2 regions of the Halomonas sp. DP4Y7-1 genome follow, and region 2 is predicted to be linked to the other one. Evidence: predicted binding sites of a transcription regulator. Region 2 holds the regulator's gene; the other holds the start of a gene.

Region 1 (6,782 bases), on a different contig from region 2:
CAGCGCCTGCCTGGGCAAGCAGGGTACCCTGGCCCGCCTGGGCGGCGATGAGTTTGTGGTCATGGTCGAGCGAGCTGACGAAATCGGAACGGCTCAGGTCGTGGGGCGACTGCTCAGTGCACTGAATGCTCCGGTGGTGCATGACCGTCATCGCTTCAACGTGGAGGTAAGTATCGGCGTTGCCTTCTTCCCAGAGGATGGGGATGGGCCTAGAGAACTGCTGAAACACACCGATATCGCCATGTATCACGCCAAGGAAAGCCGCAGCGGTTATCGTTTCTATGCGTCGGAAATGGGTCGTGACCTGCGTCGTCGCCTGGTGCTGGCTGCGCGCCTCGATGATGCGCTGGCCGGAGAGCGGCTGGAACTGTGTTTTCAGCCCAGCGTGGCGTTGGGCAGTGGGGCTCTCGTCGGGGCCGAGGTGTTGTGCCGCTGGTTCGATGCCGAGCTGGGTTGGGTGAGCCCGTCAGAGTTCGTCACGATCGCCGAAGAGCGTGGCATGATCGAGGCCTTGGGCAGCTGGGTGATGGAGCGCGCCTGTCGCCAGCTGAAAGAGTGGCAGGACGCTTCGCTGACGCGCTTGCCGCATCGCCTGCACGTCAATTTGGCTGCCGCACAGTTTGAGGACCCAGACCTGGCCAAGCAGTTGACCGACATTGCCAGTCGCTATGGGATCTCGCCGCAACAGCTTGGGCTTGAGATCACGGAGAGCGGCTTCATGAAGGACCCTGAGCAAGCCGTGCGAATCACCGACGATCTCCGCCAGCGAGGCTTCTCGCTGTCTATCGATGACTTCGGCACCGGCTATTCGTCCCTTGCCTACCTGAAGCGTTTTGCGGTGGAGGCGGTCAAGATCGACATGTCCTTTGTCAGCGATATGCTGACGGACAGTAACGATCACGCCATTGTGGCGACCATCATCGCCATGGCACGGCAGTTGGGATTGACCGTGGTCGCTGAAGGCATCGAGACCGCTGCTCAGCTAAAGGCCCTGCGCGAGCTGGGGTGCGACCATGGCCAGGGTTACTTGCTGTCGCGTCCACTGAGCAGCGAAGAGTTCGCCCAGCAGTGGTTGATGGGTGAGACCAGCAGAGGACCCCTGACAGAGACCGAGTTCGCCGAAGGGTATCGTCCTGGCTAGATCGTACAGGCTAGGTCGTCATGGCGAGATAGAGGGCGAGCCGGAGGAGTCGCCTGCCTCCTGAGTGCACAACCTGTTCAAGCGCGACAGCGCCTCATCGGCGCCTGCCAGTGAGAAACTGAGAAACCAATAGTCACTTTCCTTCTCGGTCATGCGCAGCCGGAGATGCAACGTACTGCCGGTGCTCAGGCGTGACTCCAGCAGTGGCATGTCCAGATCTTCGACGTGGACATACAGACCGTCATCGCCCCGCTGCGTAGAAAGCACTGCCGTCCCGGTCTGGGCGGTCTGCTCATCGACCAGAATATCGACGGGCACGCGGTTGACCACTTCACTGCGTGATTGACGTTCCCCCAGGCGGCTTCTCAGCTCAAGCCAATGGATGGCGCAGTGCCCTGCCGTGGCATTGATGCTGAGCAGCGTATCGCTGTAGCTGGTGTTTTCGAGGGCGCGTACATGTCGCTCCCCACCCAGAGAGGCGGTCAGCGACTGCCAGCGTTGGTGACGTTGTCCGTCGGCGACATTGAAGCTGGTGGCGAATACGGCTTGGGAGCTGGTCAGCGCGCCTACCAGGATCGCCATGCCAAGCAGACGACTGGCACCACGGCGAATACCCCGGTGAACGGAAAAGGCATGGGACAGCAAAAACGGCATGACAGCTCCTGACAGCGCTCGAGACAGAGCTCAGGAGGCTAGCACTCACGGGCGTCTCTGTCCCGGCCTTAGCCGGTGCGATCAGGCGCTCTCGGCTTCCGGTGTCAGCGAAATCAGCTTCAAGGCGTGCAGTCGCTGGCGGCAGTCAGTGGTCATCAGGTCATCCAGCGTATAGCGGTCGAGTACTTCCAGGAACGCTGCCAAGGCCTCGTTGGCGATCTGCTTGAAGCGACAGATGGGTGCCATGTAGCAGGCGCTGTCGTCCCCATCGCACTCGACCAAGGCCAGGCTGTGCTCCGTATCCTTTACCAATGTGCCCAGGTGGATGCTGGCGGGTTGACGCTTGAGCGACAGCCCTCCGTGCTTTCCTCTGACGGCGGACACATAGCCCAGGCGACTGAGTTCCTGGACCACCTTCATCAGATGGTTGCGAGATACCTCAAATCGCGAGGCAATTTCGGCGATGGTGGTGCGCTCATTACCTGATTCTGCCAAGTACATGAGAACGCGAAGAGAGTAGTCAGTAAAACGTGTGAGGTGCATGGGTCGTATCCCGGCGCCCTAGGGCGGCAGTTAGAAAGCGATAGAGGAAGATCTTTATCGGGTTCGACTCTATCAGGGGAGGGCAATACTAACGCAGGTATGGAGCATGAAAGTGAAGTAATGTGTGGAAAAACCTACAGCACATGACCTATATCAATTACTCGAGCGTGAGCAGATTTCTCATCATCTTTGATGTCATCTAAACCTCACTATAATTTGAATGTAGCATGGAACTTTTCTTGAAATAGATGAAACATGAATTAATGAGTTCGGATGACCGCATTGGTTTAGTTTTCATACCTCGTTCGGGGTATTTGGAAGAAAGTCTGCTGATGTGGCTACCACGATTGAGACTTTATTCGGCCGGCCAATCTACTGGGCTATCAGCGAGTGAGCAGAGAGAAAGCCGGACAGGCAGGGGCTGGAGGCGCCGTACGAAGGGGGATGTCGGTAAGGGAATGAGTCACTTGTGGCGCAGTGGTCTCGCCTTTTCCAGATGGATTTCACTACCATACAGCGTAAAGCGTCACTATTTTTTTCATCGCCTAGGTGTCGATAAATGACTAAATCGCGACATCTGACTGACCCACCGTGACGGCAATGTGTCTATCAAAGGGGGTAGATTGGGATGGCGAGGTAACATTTTCAGGATGTGATGAAGGGACCTCGAGAGCGAGAAAAATGTATGATTTTTCTGGAATATCCAGCAATGATTGTGTGGTCAGAAATGCGTGTTTTAGCAAAGTGCTTAAGGAAGCCTCTCTCCTGGGAAGCGGATCGACGGGCGTGCCGCCATGGGGCAAATCTCGCTGAAGTATGTCTGGATAGTCGTGGCTCTTGATAAATGGCGCAGAAGCATGTCGTGAGCATAGCGTCGCGGGCATAGCAGGGGAGATAACGCGCCAGGGGGCATGTTACGTGCGTCATGACGTCTCTTTGTGACACCCGACACGGTCATCAGCGGCTTGCGCCGCATGGCTATCCGCCTCGTGCCTCCCGAAAGACCCATGTGCCAGCAGGCCGTGGGTGATAGCCGCCATTGTGAGGCAGGCATCATGGCGGTGGTGGTCGTCATGTGCTGGCACGAGAGCCCGACCTGGCTGAGGGTTGCCGGTACTGCAGGACACCGGAAGCTAGAGAGAACGCTTCGCTGGGTGGCCTAGCAGCGTCGCGACCTGTTGTCAGGGCGTCAGTGAGGAGTAGTAGGCGGCAATGTCGGCGATGTCTTGATCGGACAGTGCAGCCGCCTGGGGGGCCATGATGGCGGACATGCCGCCGCTGCGCTGGCCGTCGCGGTAGGCCTTCAGCGCGCCTTCCAGGTAGGGCGCATTCTGTCCTGCCAGGTTGGGATAGATGGGGCCAGTGGCCTTGCCATCGGTGCCATGGCAGGCGGCGCAGGCCCCGACCTTGGTTTCACCGGCGTCGGCGTCGCCCGCGGCTTGGGCAGTAACACTGAACAGACAGGCGGCGCCAAGCGCGGCCAGGGGGAACCATTTCATGATGAGCGCTCCTCGGGATTGGGTCTGCGGATGGGCAGCGTGGGCAAGGCATGCCACGCCGCCAGCCGAGTCTGTCCGGGGTCGTTGTGTCGGCAAGCCAGAGCTGCCGGCAACCCTTGGGACTCTCGAGTATTGGAGCGCTCAGCGACAATACCCTATGACGCTGGTCAACTTTCGCTAGGGAGAGGTAGTCGCTACGCACTATGCTTGATGGGGATCAAGGGAATCAGACAGGCATCATTGCGGTGGCGGCCGTCATGCGCTAGCACCAGAGACCGACCTGCCTGGGGATGACGTCCTGGTACTGATTTGATGCAGATCATGTCTGGCTTCGTCTATCGGAGCCAAGCCGAGATGACGTGAGACAATGCCGACAGATGCCGCCGTCGGGCGGTCGTGTCATGAGAGGCCTTGTCGATGTCATCCGATGTATTGCCGTTTCAGCGCAGCCTGGTCGAAAAGTATGATCGCCCCGGCCCGCGCTACACTTCCTACCCCACCGCGCCAAATTTCCATGCGGGCTTCGGTGTCGATGACTACCGACAGGCGGTACAACGCAGCCAGCAAGGAACGCCAAAGCCGCTCTCGGTGTACGTGCACGTGCCCTTCTGCGAAAGCCTCTGCTACTACTGCGCCTGCTCCAAGATCATTACCCACAATCGCGAGCGTGCCGCCGAATATCTGGGCCTGCTCAAGCGCGAGATCGCCCTGCAGGCCGAACTGTTCGATGGCCAGCGTGAACTGGCTCAGCTGCACCTGGGCGGTGGGACCCCCACCTTTCTGACTAACGCTCAGTTGGCTGGGCTGATCGACAGCCTGGCGCAACACTTTTCCTTCGCCCCAATGTCCCGTCGTGAATTTTCGCTGGAAGTGGACCCGCGCACGGTAACGCCCCAGCAGATACATGAATTGCGGGCCATGGGCTTCAATCGGTTGAGCTTCGGCATTCAGGACTTCGACCCCCTGGTGCAGAAAGCGGTGAACCGGTTGCAGAGTGAGGCCCAGGTAGCGGCGCTGATGGATGCCGCCAGAGAGGCGGGCTTCGCCTCGGTGTCGGTGGATCTGATCTACGGGCTGCCGCTGCAGACCCGCGACAGCTTCGATACCACGCTGGCCAAGGTGGTAGCGCTCAGGCCCGATCGTATCGCCGCCTACAGCTACGCCCACCTGCCGTCGCTGTTCAAGGCGCAGCGGCTGATCCGTGACGAGGACATGCCACCGCCTGGGCGCAAGCTCGAGCTGCTCGAGCTGACCATCGAGCGGCTGACCCAGGCGGGCTACGTCTATATCGGCATGGATCACTTTGCCTTGCCCGAGGATGAGCTCAGTCTGGCCCGTGAGAATGGCACCCTGCAGCGCAATTTCCAGGGCTACTCGACCCATGCCCAGTGCGACATGATCGGCCTGGGGGTGACGTCCATCGGCAAGGTGGGCGATGCCTACAGCCAGAACGTCAAGACCACCGCCGAATACGCCGAGCACCTTGAGGCCGGGCGGCTGCCGGTGCTGCGTGGTTACCGCTTGACCGAAGAGGACCAGCTGCGCGCAGAGCTGATCACTGCCCTGATGTGCCACGGCGAGGTACGCTTTGCCGAGTTCGAAGATCGTCATGGTATCCACTTTCAGCAGCACTTCGCGGCGGCGTTGAACCAGCTGGAAGAGATGCGCGAGGACGACTTGATCGAGATCAAGCAGGACGCACTCAGGGTGCGCCCGGCAGGCCGGCTGATGATGCGCAATCTGGCCATGGCCTTCGACGCCTACCTGGTGGCGGAAAGTGGGCGCTTCTCCCGTACCGTCTAGGATGCGCCGGACGGTTGGCGTCCCCGCCAGGTCCTCGCCGGTCCAGGCGTGACCGTTTATGCGCCAAAGGCAATTTAAAAACCGGGCCTTCCGTGTCCGGTTTTTTCGTTTATATTGTGCCGACGGCCAAAAATTTAACTATATCTAGTAGAGCGATCGACCTTGGCCGTAACGCGCGTCGACGCCCTTGTTACCTCGTTTCTTTGCCGGCAATTTCATCGGAGACATGTGTTCATGACCACATCCGCCAAGGCCGCCGCCCTGTCGCAGGAGGTTCCCATGCAGGGTCCCTCGTATGATATCTGGGATGCCAAGTACCGCTTGAAGGACCGTCACGGCCAGCCCGTGGATAGCGACCTCCAGGCCACCTGGGAGCGCGTGGCCAAGGCGCTGGCTGCTGTAGAGGGCGAGGCCGCTGACACCTGGTTGCCAAAGTTTCGCTGGGCCTTGGAGAACGGTGCCGTACCGGCGGGCCGGATCACCTCCAACGCCGGCGCCGAGGGCTACAAGCCCGCCGTCAGCCTGATCAACTGCACCGTGTCCCGCACCATCCGCGACTCCATGCACGACATCCTCGACAGCGTGGTGGACGCCGGCATGACCCTCAAGGCCGGCTGCGGCATCGGCTACGAGTTTTCCACCCTGCGCCACAAGGGAGCCTTCGTGTTCGGTGCTGGTGCCGGCACCAATGGCCCCCTGGCGTTCATGGATATCTACGACAAGATGTGTTTCACCGTGGCCTCCGCCGGGGGGCGCCGCGGCGCTCAGATGGGCACCTTCGACGTTGGCCATCCCGATGTTCGCGAGTTTATCGAGGCCAAGCGTGAAGCCGGTCGACTGCGCCAGTTCAACCTCAGCCTGCTGATCACCGACGAGTTCATGGAGGCGGTGAAAGAGGACGCCGACTGGCCGCTGGCCTTCCCCCTGCACTCGGGCGAAAAGGGCGATATCGAGGACAAGGACCTGATCTACCGTGACTGGCCGCTGATCGAGGACGGCTACACGGTGGACGCCGAAGGGCGCGTGGCCTGCCGCGTGGTCGAAGTGATCAAGGCGCGCGAGCTGTGGGACACCATCATGCGTTCCACCTACGACTACGCCGAGCCTGGCTTCATCCTGATCGACCAGGTCAATCGCATGAA
Region 2 (6,782 bases):
AGGGGGCATCTTCCCGATCGTTCATGGGGTTCGCACCATGGCGCTGGATGCTGGCCTGCGCGAGACCTCGACCCACGATCGCCTGTCCGCTCTGGCTAGGCTCGGTCGCCTCGATGCAGAGGTGGCGGAAGACCTCGGTGAGGCGCTGTCACTGTTCAGTGAGCTGAGGCTCAAGGCCCAGCTCAGGTGCCAGCGCGATGATCTCCTGGCCAGCGACAACGTGGTGGTGCAGTCCCTCAACTCCCTGGAGCGTGACCTGTTGCGGGAGGCACTTCATCTGGTGAAGGAGTTCAAGGGCAGTCTGTCCCATCGTTATCACCTGGAGTATGCATGAGCGTCGAGGCATCGCCTCAGGGAAAACTGACCTGGCGTCAGTGGTTTCGTTTAGGAGAGTACCCCATGCTGCGAGCGATCAGACGTGCGGCCGACCGCCGTCGTCAAGCCGATGGCGATTTTGCCTGGCTGTTCAATCCCTACACCGGTGATGAGTTGGTGTCCATCGACTGCGAGACCACCGGCCTGGATACGCGTCGCGCCGAACTGGTGTCGATTGCGGCAGTGCGGATCCACGATGGGCGCGTGTTGACCAGCGAGTCGCTTGATCTGCGCCTGGAGCCCCCGGCCAGCCTGGATGGTGATTCCATCAAGATTCACCGCCTGCGTGGGGTCGATCTTGAGGGGGGAATGCCGGTGCGTGATGCCCTCGAGACGCTGCTGGAATTCATCGGCAACCGTCCGCTGGTGGGGTGGTGCATCGACTTTGACCTGGCCATGCTCGATCGCTATCTCAAGGCGGAGTTTGGCTTCTCGTTGCCTAACGCCACCATCGATGTGGCGCAGCAGTACCGCAAGCGGATGCGGCGCAGCCACCCCGAACTTGAGCTGCAGCCGACTTTCGAACAATTGGCAGAGCGCCTGGGAGTGCCGATCATGGGACGGCATACCGCATTGGGTGATGCCGTCACTACGGCACTGATGCATTTGCGGCTGGACGCCGACGCGCTGGCCGAGTCGTCCCGATGATTCCATCCACGCCGCTGTCACGACGCGTGACCTGGGACGAGCGGCGTGTCAGGTGCCGTAGTCACCGTAATGGGGAGATCTTTGCATGAGCCTTCATGGTCTGATGATGTTGCTTGAGCCGACCTTGCTATCGCTTGGCCTGTTGGCTGTGATGGTGGCTTACTGCCAGTACTATCGCCGCACCCGTGACCTGTGGGGGATGGTCAAGTTCTGGGAGAAGCGTCTGACGCTGACGGTGAGTGAGCACGCCTGGCAACGCTTCGGCATCTTGCTGCTGTTGCTTGGTGTGGTGGCGCGCTATCTGCTGGCACTACAAGTCGTCTAGCCACAGGTCGTCTTGTCACAGGTCCTCTCTTCACAGGGCGGCTAGTCACAGGGCGGCTAGTCACAGGGCGGCTAGTCACAGGGCGGCTAGTCAAAAGCACCTTGGCCCAGGACACGCGGTTGTGAACCAGCGTAATCGCAGGGGTGAGTGGTTGCTGACTTCTTCGCCTGTGGCGGACGTGAGTGATAGACTAGCGGGTCTTCATTTTCAGCCGTGATGTGCCCTGCCCATGTCTGCTCAGCCCGCTTCCGCCTCCCTGTTTGATCCCCGTGTCCTCGACCGTCGTGATGCCGCGTCCCCGGCAGCTGACGACGAGCGCGCCCAGGCCAAGGCCAAGCGCGAGTTCAACAAGCTGCAGAAGCGTCTGCGGCGTCAGACCGGCAACGCCATCATCGATTACGGCATGATTCAGGAAGGCGACAAGGTCATGGTATGCCTGTCCGGCGGCAAGGACAGCTACACCATGCTCGAGATTCTTCGCAGCCTGCAGCGCAATGCGCCGGTGAACTTCTCCCTGGTGGCGGTCAACCTCGACCAGAAGCAGCCCGGCTTTCCCGAGCACGTGCTACCGGACTACCTGGACAGCATTGGCGTGGACTACCACATCCTCGAGCGTGACACCTACTCGGTGGTGAAGGAAAAGACCCCCGAGGGCAAGACCACCTGCGCGCTGTGCTCGCGACTGCGCCGAGGGTCGCTGTACGGTTTTGCGGAAGAGATCGGTGCGACCAAGATTGCCCTGGGACACCACCGCGAGGATATTCTCGAGACGCTGTTCCTCAACATGTTCTTCGGGGGAAGTCTCAAGGCCATGCCGCCCAAGCTGCTGTCCGATGATGGCAAGAACATTGTCATCCGGCCGCTGGCGTACTGCCGCGAGGCGGACATCCAGGCCTACAGCGATGCCATGGCCTTTCCGATCATTCCCTGCAACCTCTGCGGTTCGCAGCCCAACCTGCAGCGCCAGGTGGTGAAGGAAATGCTGGCAGAGTGGGAGGCCAAGCACCCAGGGCGCCTGGAGAGCATGTTCAAGGCCGTGACCAACGTGGCACCCTCGCAGCTGGCAGACCGCGAGCTGTTCGACTTTGAAGGTCTGGAGGCCGTGCAGGCGCATCGCCAGGCTCGGCGTATTGATATCGTTGACGCCGACTAAGCTCGCCTGAACAAGCCTTGCTGAAAAGGCACTGCTGAAGCGCGAAGCGAGCTAGGGCCACATCACGCAGTGGCCCTCTTCAATGCCTGAACGCTCGTCCCGATAAGATAGCAAGAGGCCGCATCCTGGGATGCGGCCTCTCTTGTTGATGGAGTCGGTATATCGTCGCCCTACCTAGGGGGGCTGGGCTCGTGGCGTGGCACGACGTCTATCGGTCGCTGTCGGCCCCAGGCCCTGTCAGCGCCGCGGATCAGCTGGCGTCGGTGTCAGCCAGGTTCGACAGTGAGGCGAGGTCCAGGATATTGACCTCCCGTCCAGAGACCGCCACTAGGTCCTGCTGTTGAAAGCGCCCCAGAATGCGGCTGACCGTTTCGACGGCTAGTCCCAGGTGGTTGCCGATATCTGCCCGGGACATGGACAGGCGGAAGCTGAACGGCGAGTAGCCGCGGCGGCGGAAACGGTCCGACAGTCCGAGGAAGAAGCAGGCCAGTCGTTGGTCAGCGGTCTTGCGCGACAGCAGCTGCATCATGCGTCGATCTTCGCGCAGCTCCTTGCTGAGGGTGCGGAACAGTTGCGCGCGTAGTTCCGGCAGCGTCTGGGTCAGGGCGTCAAGGCGATCGAAGGGAATCTCGCATACGGTCGTGGTCTCGAGTGCCACCACGCTGCCGGGATATCTGCCATCGTCGATGCCGTCCAGGCCGACCAGCTCACTGGGCAAGAAGAAGTTGGTCAACTGCGCTTCGCCACTACCTTCGGTGGTGATCTGCTTGAGGCTGCCGGAGCGAACCGCGAAGACGCTGGTGAAGCGATCTCCCTGCTCGACCAGGCGAGTGCCCTTCTTGATCGGAGGATGACGGCGGATAATGGAATCGAAGCGCTCGAGGTCAGCGGTCTCCAGCGACAACGGAAGGCACAGGGAGCTCAAGCTGCAGGACTCGCAACGAGTCTCATGTAGCATGGGGCGCCGTCGATCTTGGGCCGATGGACTCATTCGCAGCTCCTGTGGGTCTGGGGTTCATGATGAGCAAAGCATGTAGGAAACTGGCTTTCCCTTGCTGCATGCTATTGTCGCTATTCTACACACAGATATTAGGCCAAAGGTGCATATACCTCTTTTGCCTCAATAATCTGGCGGCGATATGATAATCGTCAATTTCCTACAATTTGTAGGATATTCCACACAGCTAAACCGACAATCATGCCCGCTGCCATAAATCGTGTGGCAGAGTGTGCCAGCAAACTCTGCAGCTGACGCGCAGCAATCCCTGTTGTCACCAGTGCCGGTAGCGTCCCCAGGCCAAAGCAGAGCATGAGTAGTGCTCCACGGGCAGGGTCTGCGATGGCCATGCTCCATGCCAGCATGGAATACACCAGGCCACAGGGCAGCCAGCCCCAGATGGCCCCGAGTGCAACCGCCTGAGGTAGCTTGACCACTGGCAACAGGCGACGTCCTGCTGGCTCCAGGTACCTCCACAGGCGCTGGCCCAATGCCTCCAGCCAGCGTAGCCCTTTCCACAGGTTGGCAATGTAAAGCGCCATCGTGATCAGCATCAGGCTGGCAACCACCTGCAGCAGGTCCCGCATGCCCGGTGCCAGCGCCACCACAGAGCCTAGGCTTGCGACCATAGCGCCTGCCAGGCAGTAGCTGAACAGACGTCCCGAGTTGTAGCCAAGTAGTAAAATTCCTACACGAACAGGGTGGCGCATGCTCGGGGGAATGGCAAAGGTCAGGGCGCTCATTATACCGCCGCACATGCCGATGCAATGTGCTCCGCCAAGCAGCCCGAAGACAAAAGCCGCCATCGCGGGCGGCAGGTCTAGACCTACTGGGTTCATGCGTTCTGCTCAGGATCCAGGGGGTGGCGTGGAATCATGTTCGTCGGCTGTTGTGTCATCGACCGGTGTCTCTTTTGCCGGCTTTCTGGATGGGTTCGATGTCGGCGGGTCTTCGTCCTCGAACAGGATGCGATAGGCAGGACCCTCCAGATCGTCGAATTGATCGTTGCGGACCGCCCAGAAAAACGCCCATACCGCCAGACTCAACAGGATCAGCGACAGCGGTATCAACAGATAGAGAATGTTCATTGAGCATGCGCCGCTACGGCAAGACGTGAGGGTGATGGCGGCGCCGCGCGTCTCAGGCGAAGGGCATTGCCTATGACCAGCAGCGAGCTGATCGACATGCCGATGGCGGCGAGCCACGGAGGCACGAAGCCCAACGCGGCGGCGGGCAGCGCGACGACGTTGTAGAGCACTGACCAGGCGAGGTTCTGGCGAATGATGCGGCGCGTCTGGCGTGCGCTATGGATAGCCTGGACGATACGCTCCAGCGGCTCGCCGAGCAAGATCAGGTCGGCGCGAGTGCGGGTCAGGTCACTGGCGCCAGCAACGGCAATGGCGAGATCCGCCCCGGCCAGAACGGGCACATCGTTGATGCCATCTCCCACCATGGCAACGACCTCTCCCGCTTGCTGACGCTTGCGGACCAATGTGAGCTTGTCCTCGGGACTGGCATTGCCGTGCCACTGCGCTACCCCCAGCTGATCGGCCAGTGGCTGAACGTTGCCGGGGCGATCGCCGGACAGGATCTCGATCTCGATACCCGCGTCGCGGATAGCCGCAAGGGTCATGGCGGCGTCTGTGCGGGGCTGGTCGTGTAGCTGGAACCAGGCGACAGCCTGCCCCTCGCATGCCAGCAGCAGCCACAGGCCGTCGCCTGGTACGTCGAGGGGGTGCTGGCTGGCCAGGGCAAAGTCCGGGCGCCCAAGGCGCCAACACTGCCCAGCCACGTAACCTTCCACGCCCTGACCGGGCACGTTGCGAATGTCGCTGGCCGTGACTCGGGCGTCGCGCCAGGGCCGGAAGGCATGGGCGACCGGGTGCTCCGAGCCGACTTCCAACGCAGCGGCCAGCTGACGAGGGTCGATGCCTGCAAGGCAGTCTGCCGTGAGGCGTCGGTGCTCGGCCAGGCGCAGCTGACCTCGAGTCAAGGTGCCGGTCTTGTCAAAGATGATGCGGTCGAGGCGGGCCAGGGTTTCCAGCGCATCGGCGCGAGCGACCAGCACGCCGGCGCGACGCAGACGCCCGTGGGCGACGGTCAAGGCGGTAGGCGTGGCCAGTGCCAAGGCGCAGGGACAGGTGACGACAAGTACCGACAGGGTGACCCACAGGCTGCGACTGGGGTCGATCCACCACCAGGCCATGGCGACCAGCGTGGTGATGATCAGCAGATTCAGGACAAAGCGGTGAGACACCTGCTCTGCCACCTTGGCGATACGCGGGCGATGGGCAAAGGCTCGGTCGGTAAGGTCGAGGATGCCCGCTGCGCGGGTCGCGTCCCCGACACGCAGGACGTCGAGCTCCACCGGGCTGTCGATGCATAGCGTGCCAGCGTGAACGATATCGCCCTGTCGTCGTAGTGAGGGCAGCGACTCACCGGTCAGCAGCGATTCGTCGATCTGTGCCACGCCTGATGTCAGGACACCGTCAGCCGGAATCAGTGAGCCAGGACTGACGCGCACGCGATCACCCGGTTCGAGCTTGCTGGCGGGAATGACTCGTTCGTCGCCATTGGCCTCGACGCGCACTGCAGCGCTGGGCAAGGCGCTGGCCAGAACGTTGCCCTGGCGCCCGTAGTGGGCGCGGGCGCGGGATTCCAGATAGCGACCGAACAGCAGGAAGAAGGTGAACATGCTGACCGAATCGAAGTAGCGATCTCCCGATTGGCTGACCACCGACCAGCAGCTCGCCAGGTAGGCGCCACCGATGGCCAGGGAGACGGGTACATCCATGCCGAGTATGCGCGAGCGTACGTCCCGCAAGGCGCCAAGGAAGAACGGTTGAGCGGCATACAGCACGACAGGCGTCGTCAGCGCCAGTGATAGCCAGGCAAACAGCTGGTCGAAATCGGCGCTGAGGTCCCCGCTGTCAACGTAGTGGGGGATCGAGAACATCAGCACCTGCATCATGCCTACCGCTGCCACTATCAAGCGGCGAACCATCTGGCGCGACTGGTGCTTGAGACGCAGTTGAGCCTGATCGGGTTCGTAGGGTTGCGAGGGGTAACCGATGGCCGCCATCTCGGCAAGAATGCGTGACAGCGTCAGCTGGCTCGGGTCCCAGCTCACCTGCAGGCGATGTTGTGACAGATTGACGGCGCTGCTGGCCAGACCATCGAGAGCGTTCAGGCGATGCTCGATCAACCAGGCGCAGGCGGCGCAGGTGATGCCGTCCACCGCCAGGGTGGCGACCTGATGCCCGTCGCGCTGGCGCACGAATCGG

Evidence for each region. Region 2 encodes FNR, which switches genes on or off when oxygen is low (the NO sensors DNR and NnrR bind a similar motif). Its sites were predicted from a motif close to TTGATNTANATCAA; they were not measured.
Region 1: the regulator FNR is predicted to act here: its motif matches at 4,147-4,160, upstream of hemN (oxygen-independent coproporphyrinogen III oxidase).

Annotation. Positions count from the first base shown of each region.
Region 1 is NZ_JAHVKS010000008.1:149,777-156,558, reverse strand. Features, by position in the region: gene KUV72_RS15495 (EAL domain-containing protein) at 1-1,141, shown strand, start outside; gene KUV72_RS15490 (hypothetical protein) at 1,160-1,795, opposite strand; gene KUV72_RS15485 (Rrf2 family transcriptional regulator) at 1,877-2,338, opposite strand; gene KUV72_RS15480 (c-type cytochrome) at 3,520-3,837, opposite strand; gene hemN (oxygen-independent coproporphyrinogen III oxidase) at 4,255-5,640, shown strand; gene KUV72_RS15470 (adenosylcobalamin-dependent ribonucleoside-diphosphate reductase) at 5,875-6,782, shown strand, end outside.
Region 2 is NZ_JAHVKS010000002.1:353,796-360,577, reverse strand. Features, by position in the region: gene KUV72_RS05205 (DUF294 nucleotidyltransferase-like domain-containing protein) at 1-334, shown strand, start outside; gene KUV72_RS05200 (3'-5' exonuclease) at 331-1,023, shown strand; gene KUV72_RS05195 (hypothetical protein) at 1,109-1,348, shown strand; gene ttcA (tRNA 2-thiocytidine(32) synthetase TtcA) at 1,578-2,501, shown strand; gene fnr (fumarate/nitrate reduction transcriptional regulator Fnr) at 2,752-3,492, opposite strand; gene KUV72_RS05180 (sulfite exporter TauE/SafE family protein) at 3,651-4,337, opposite strand; gene ccoS (cbb3-type cytochrome oxidase assembly protein CcoS) at 4,347-4,586, opposite strand; gene KUV72_RS05170 (heavy metal translocating P-type ATPase) at 4,583-6,782, opposite strand, start outside.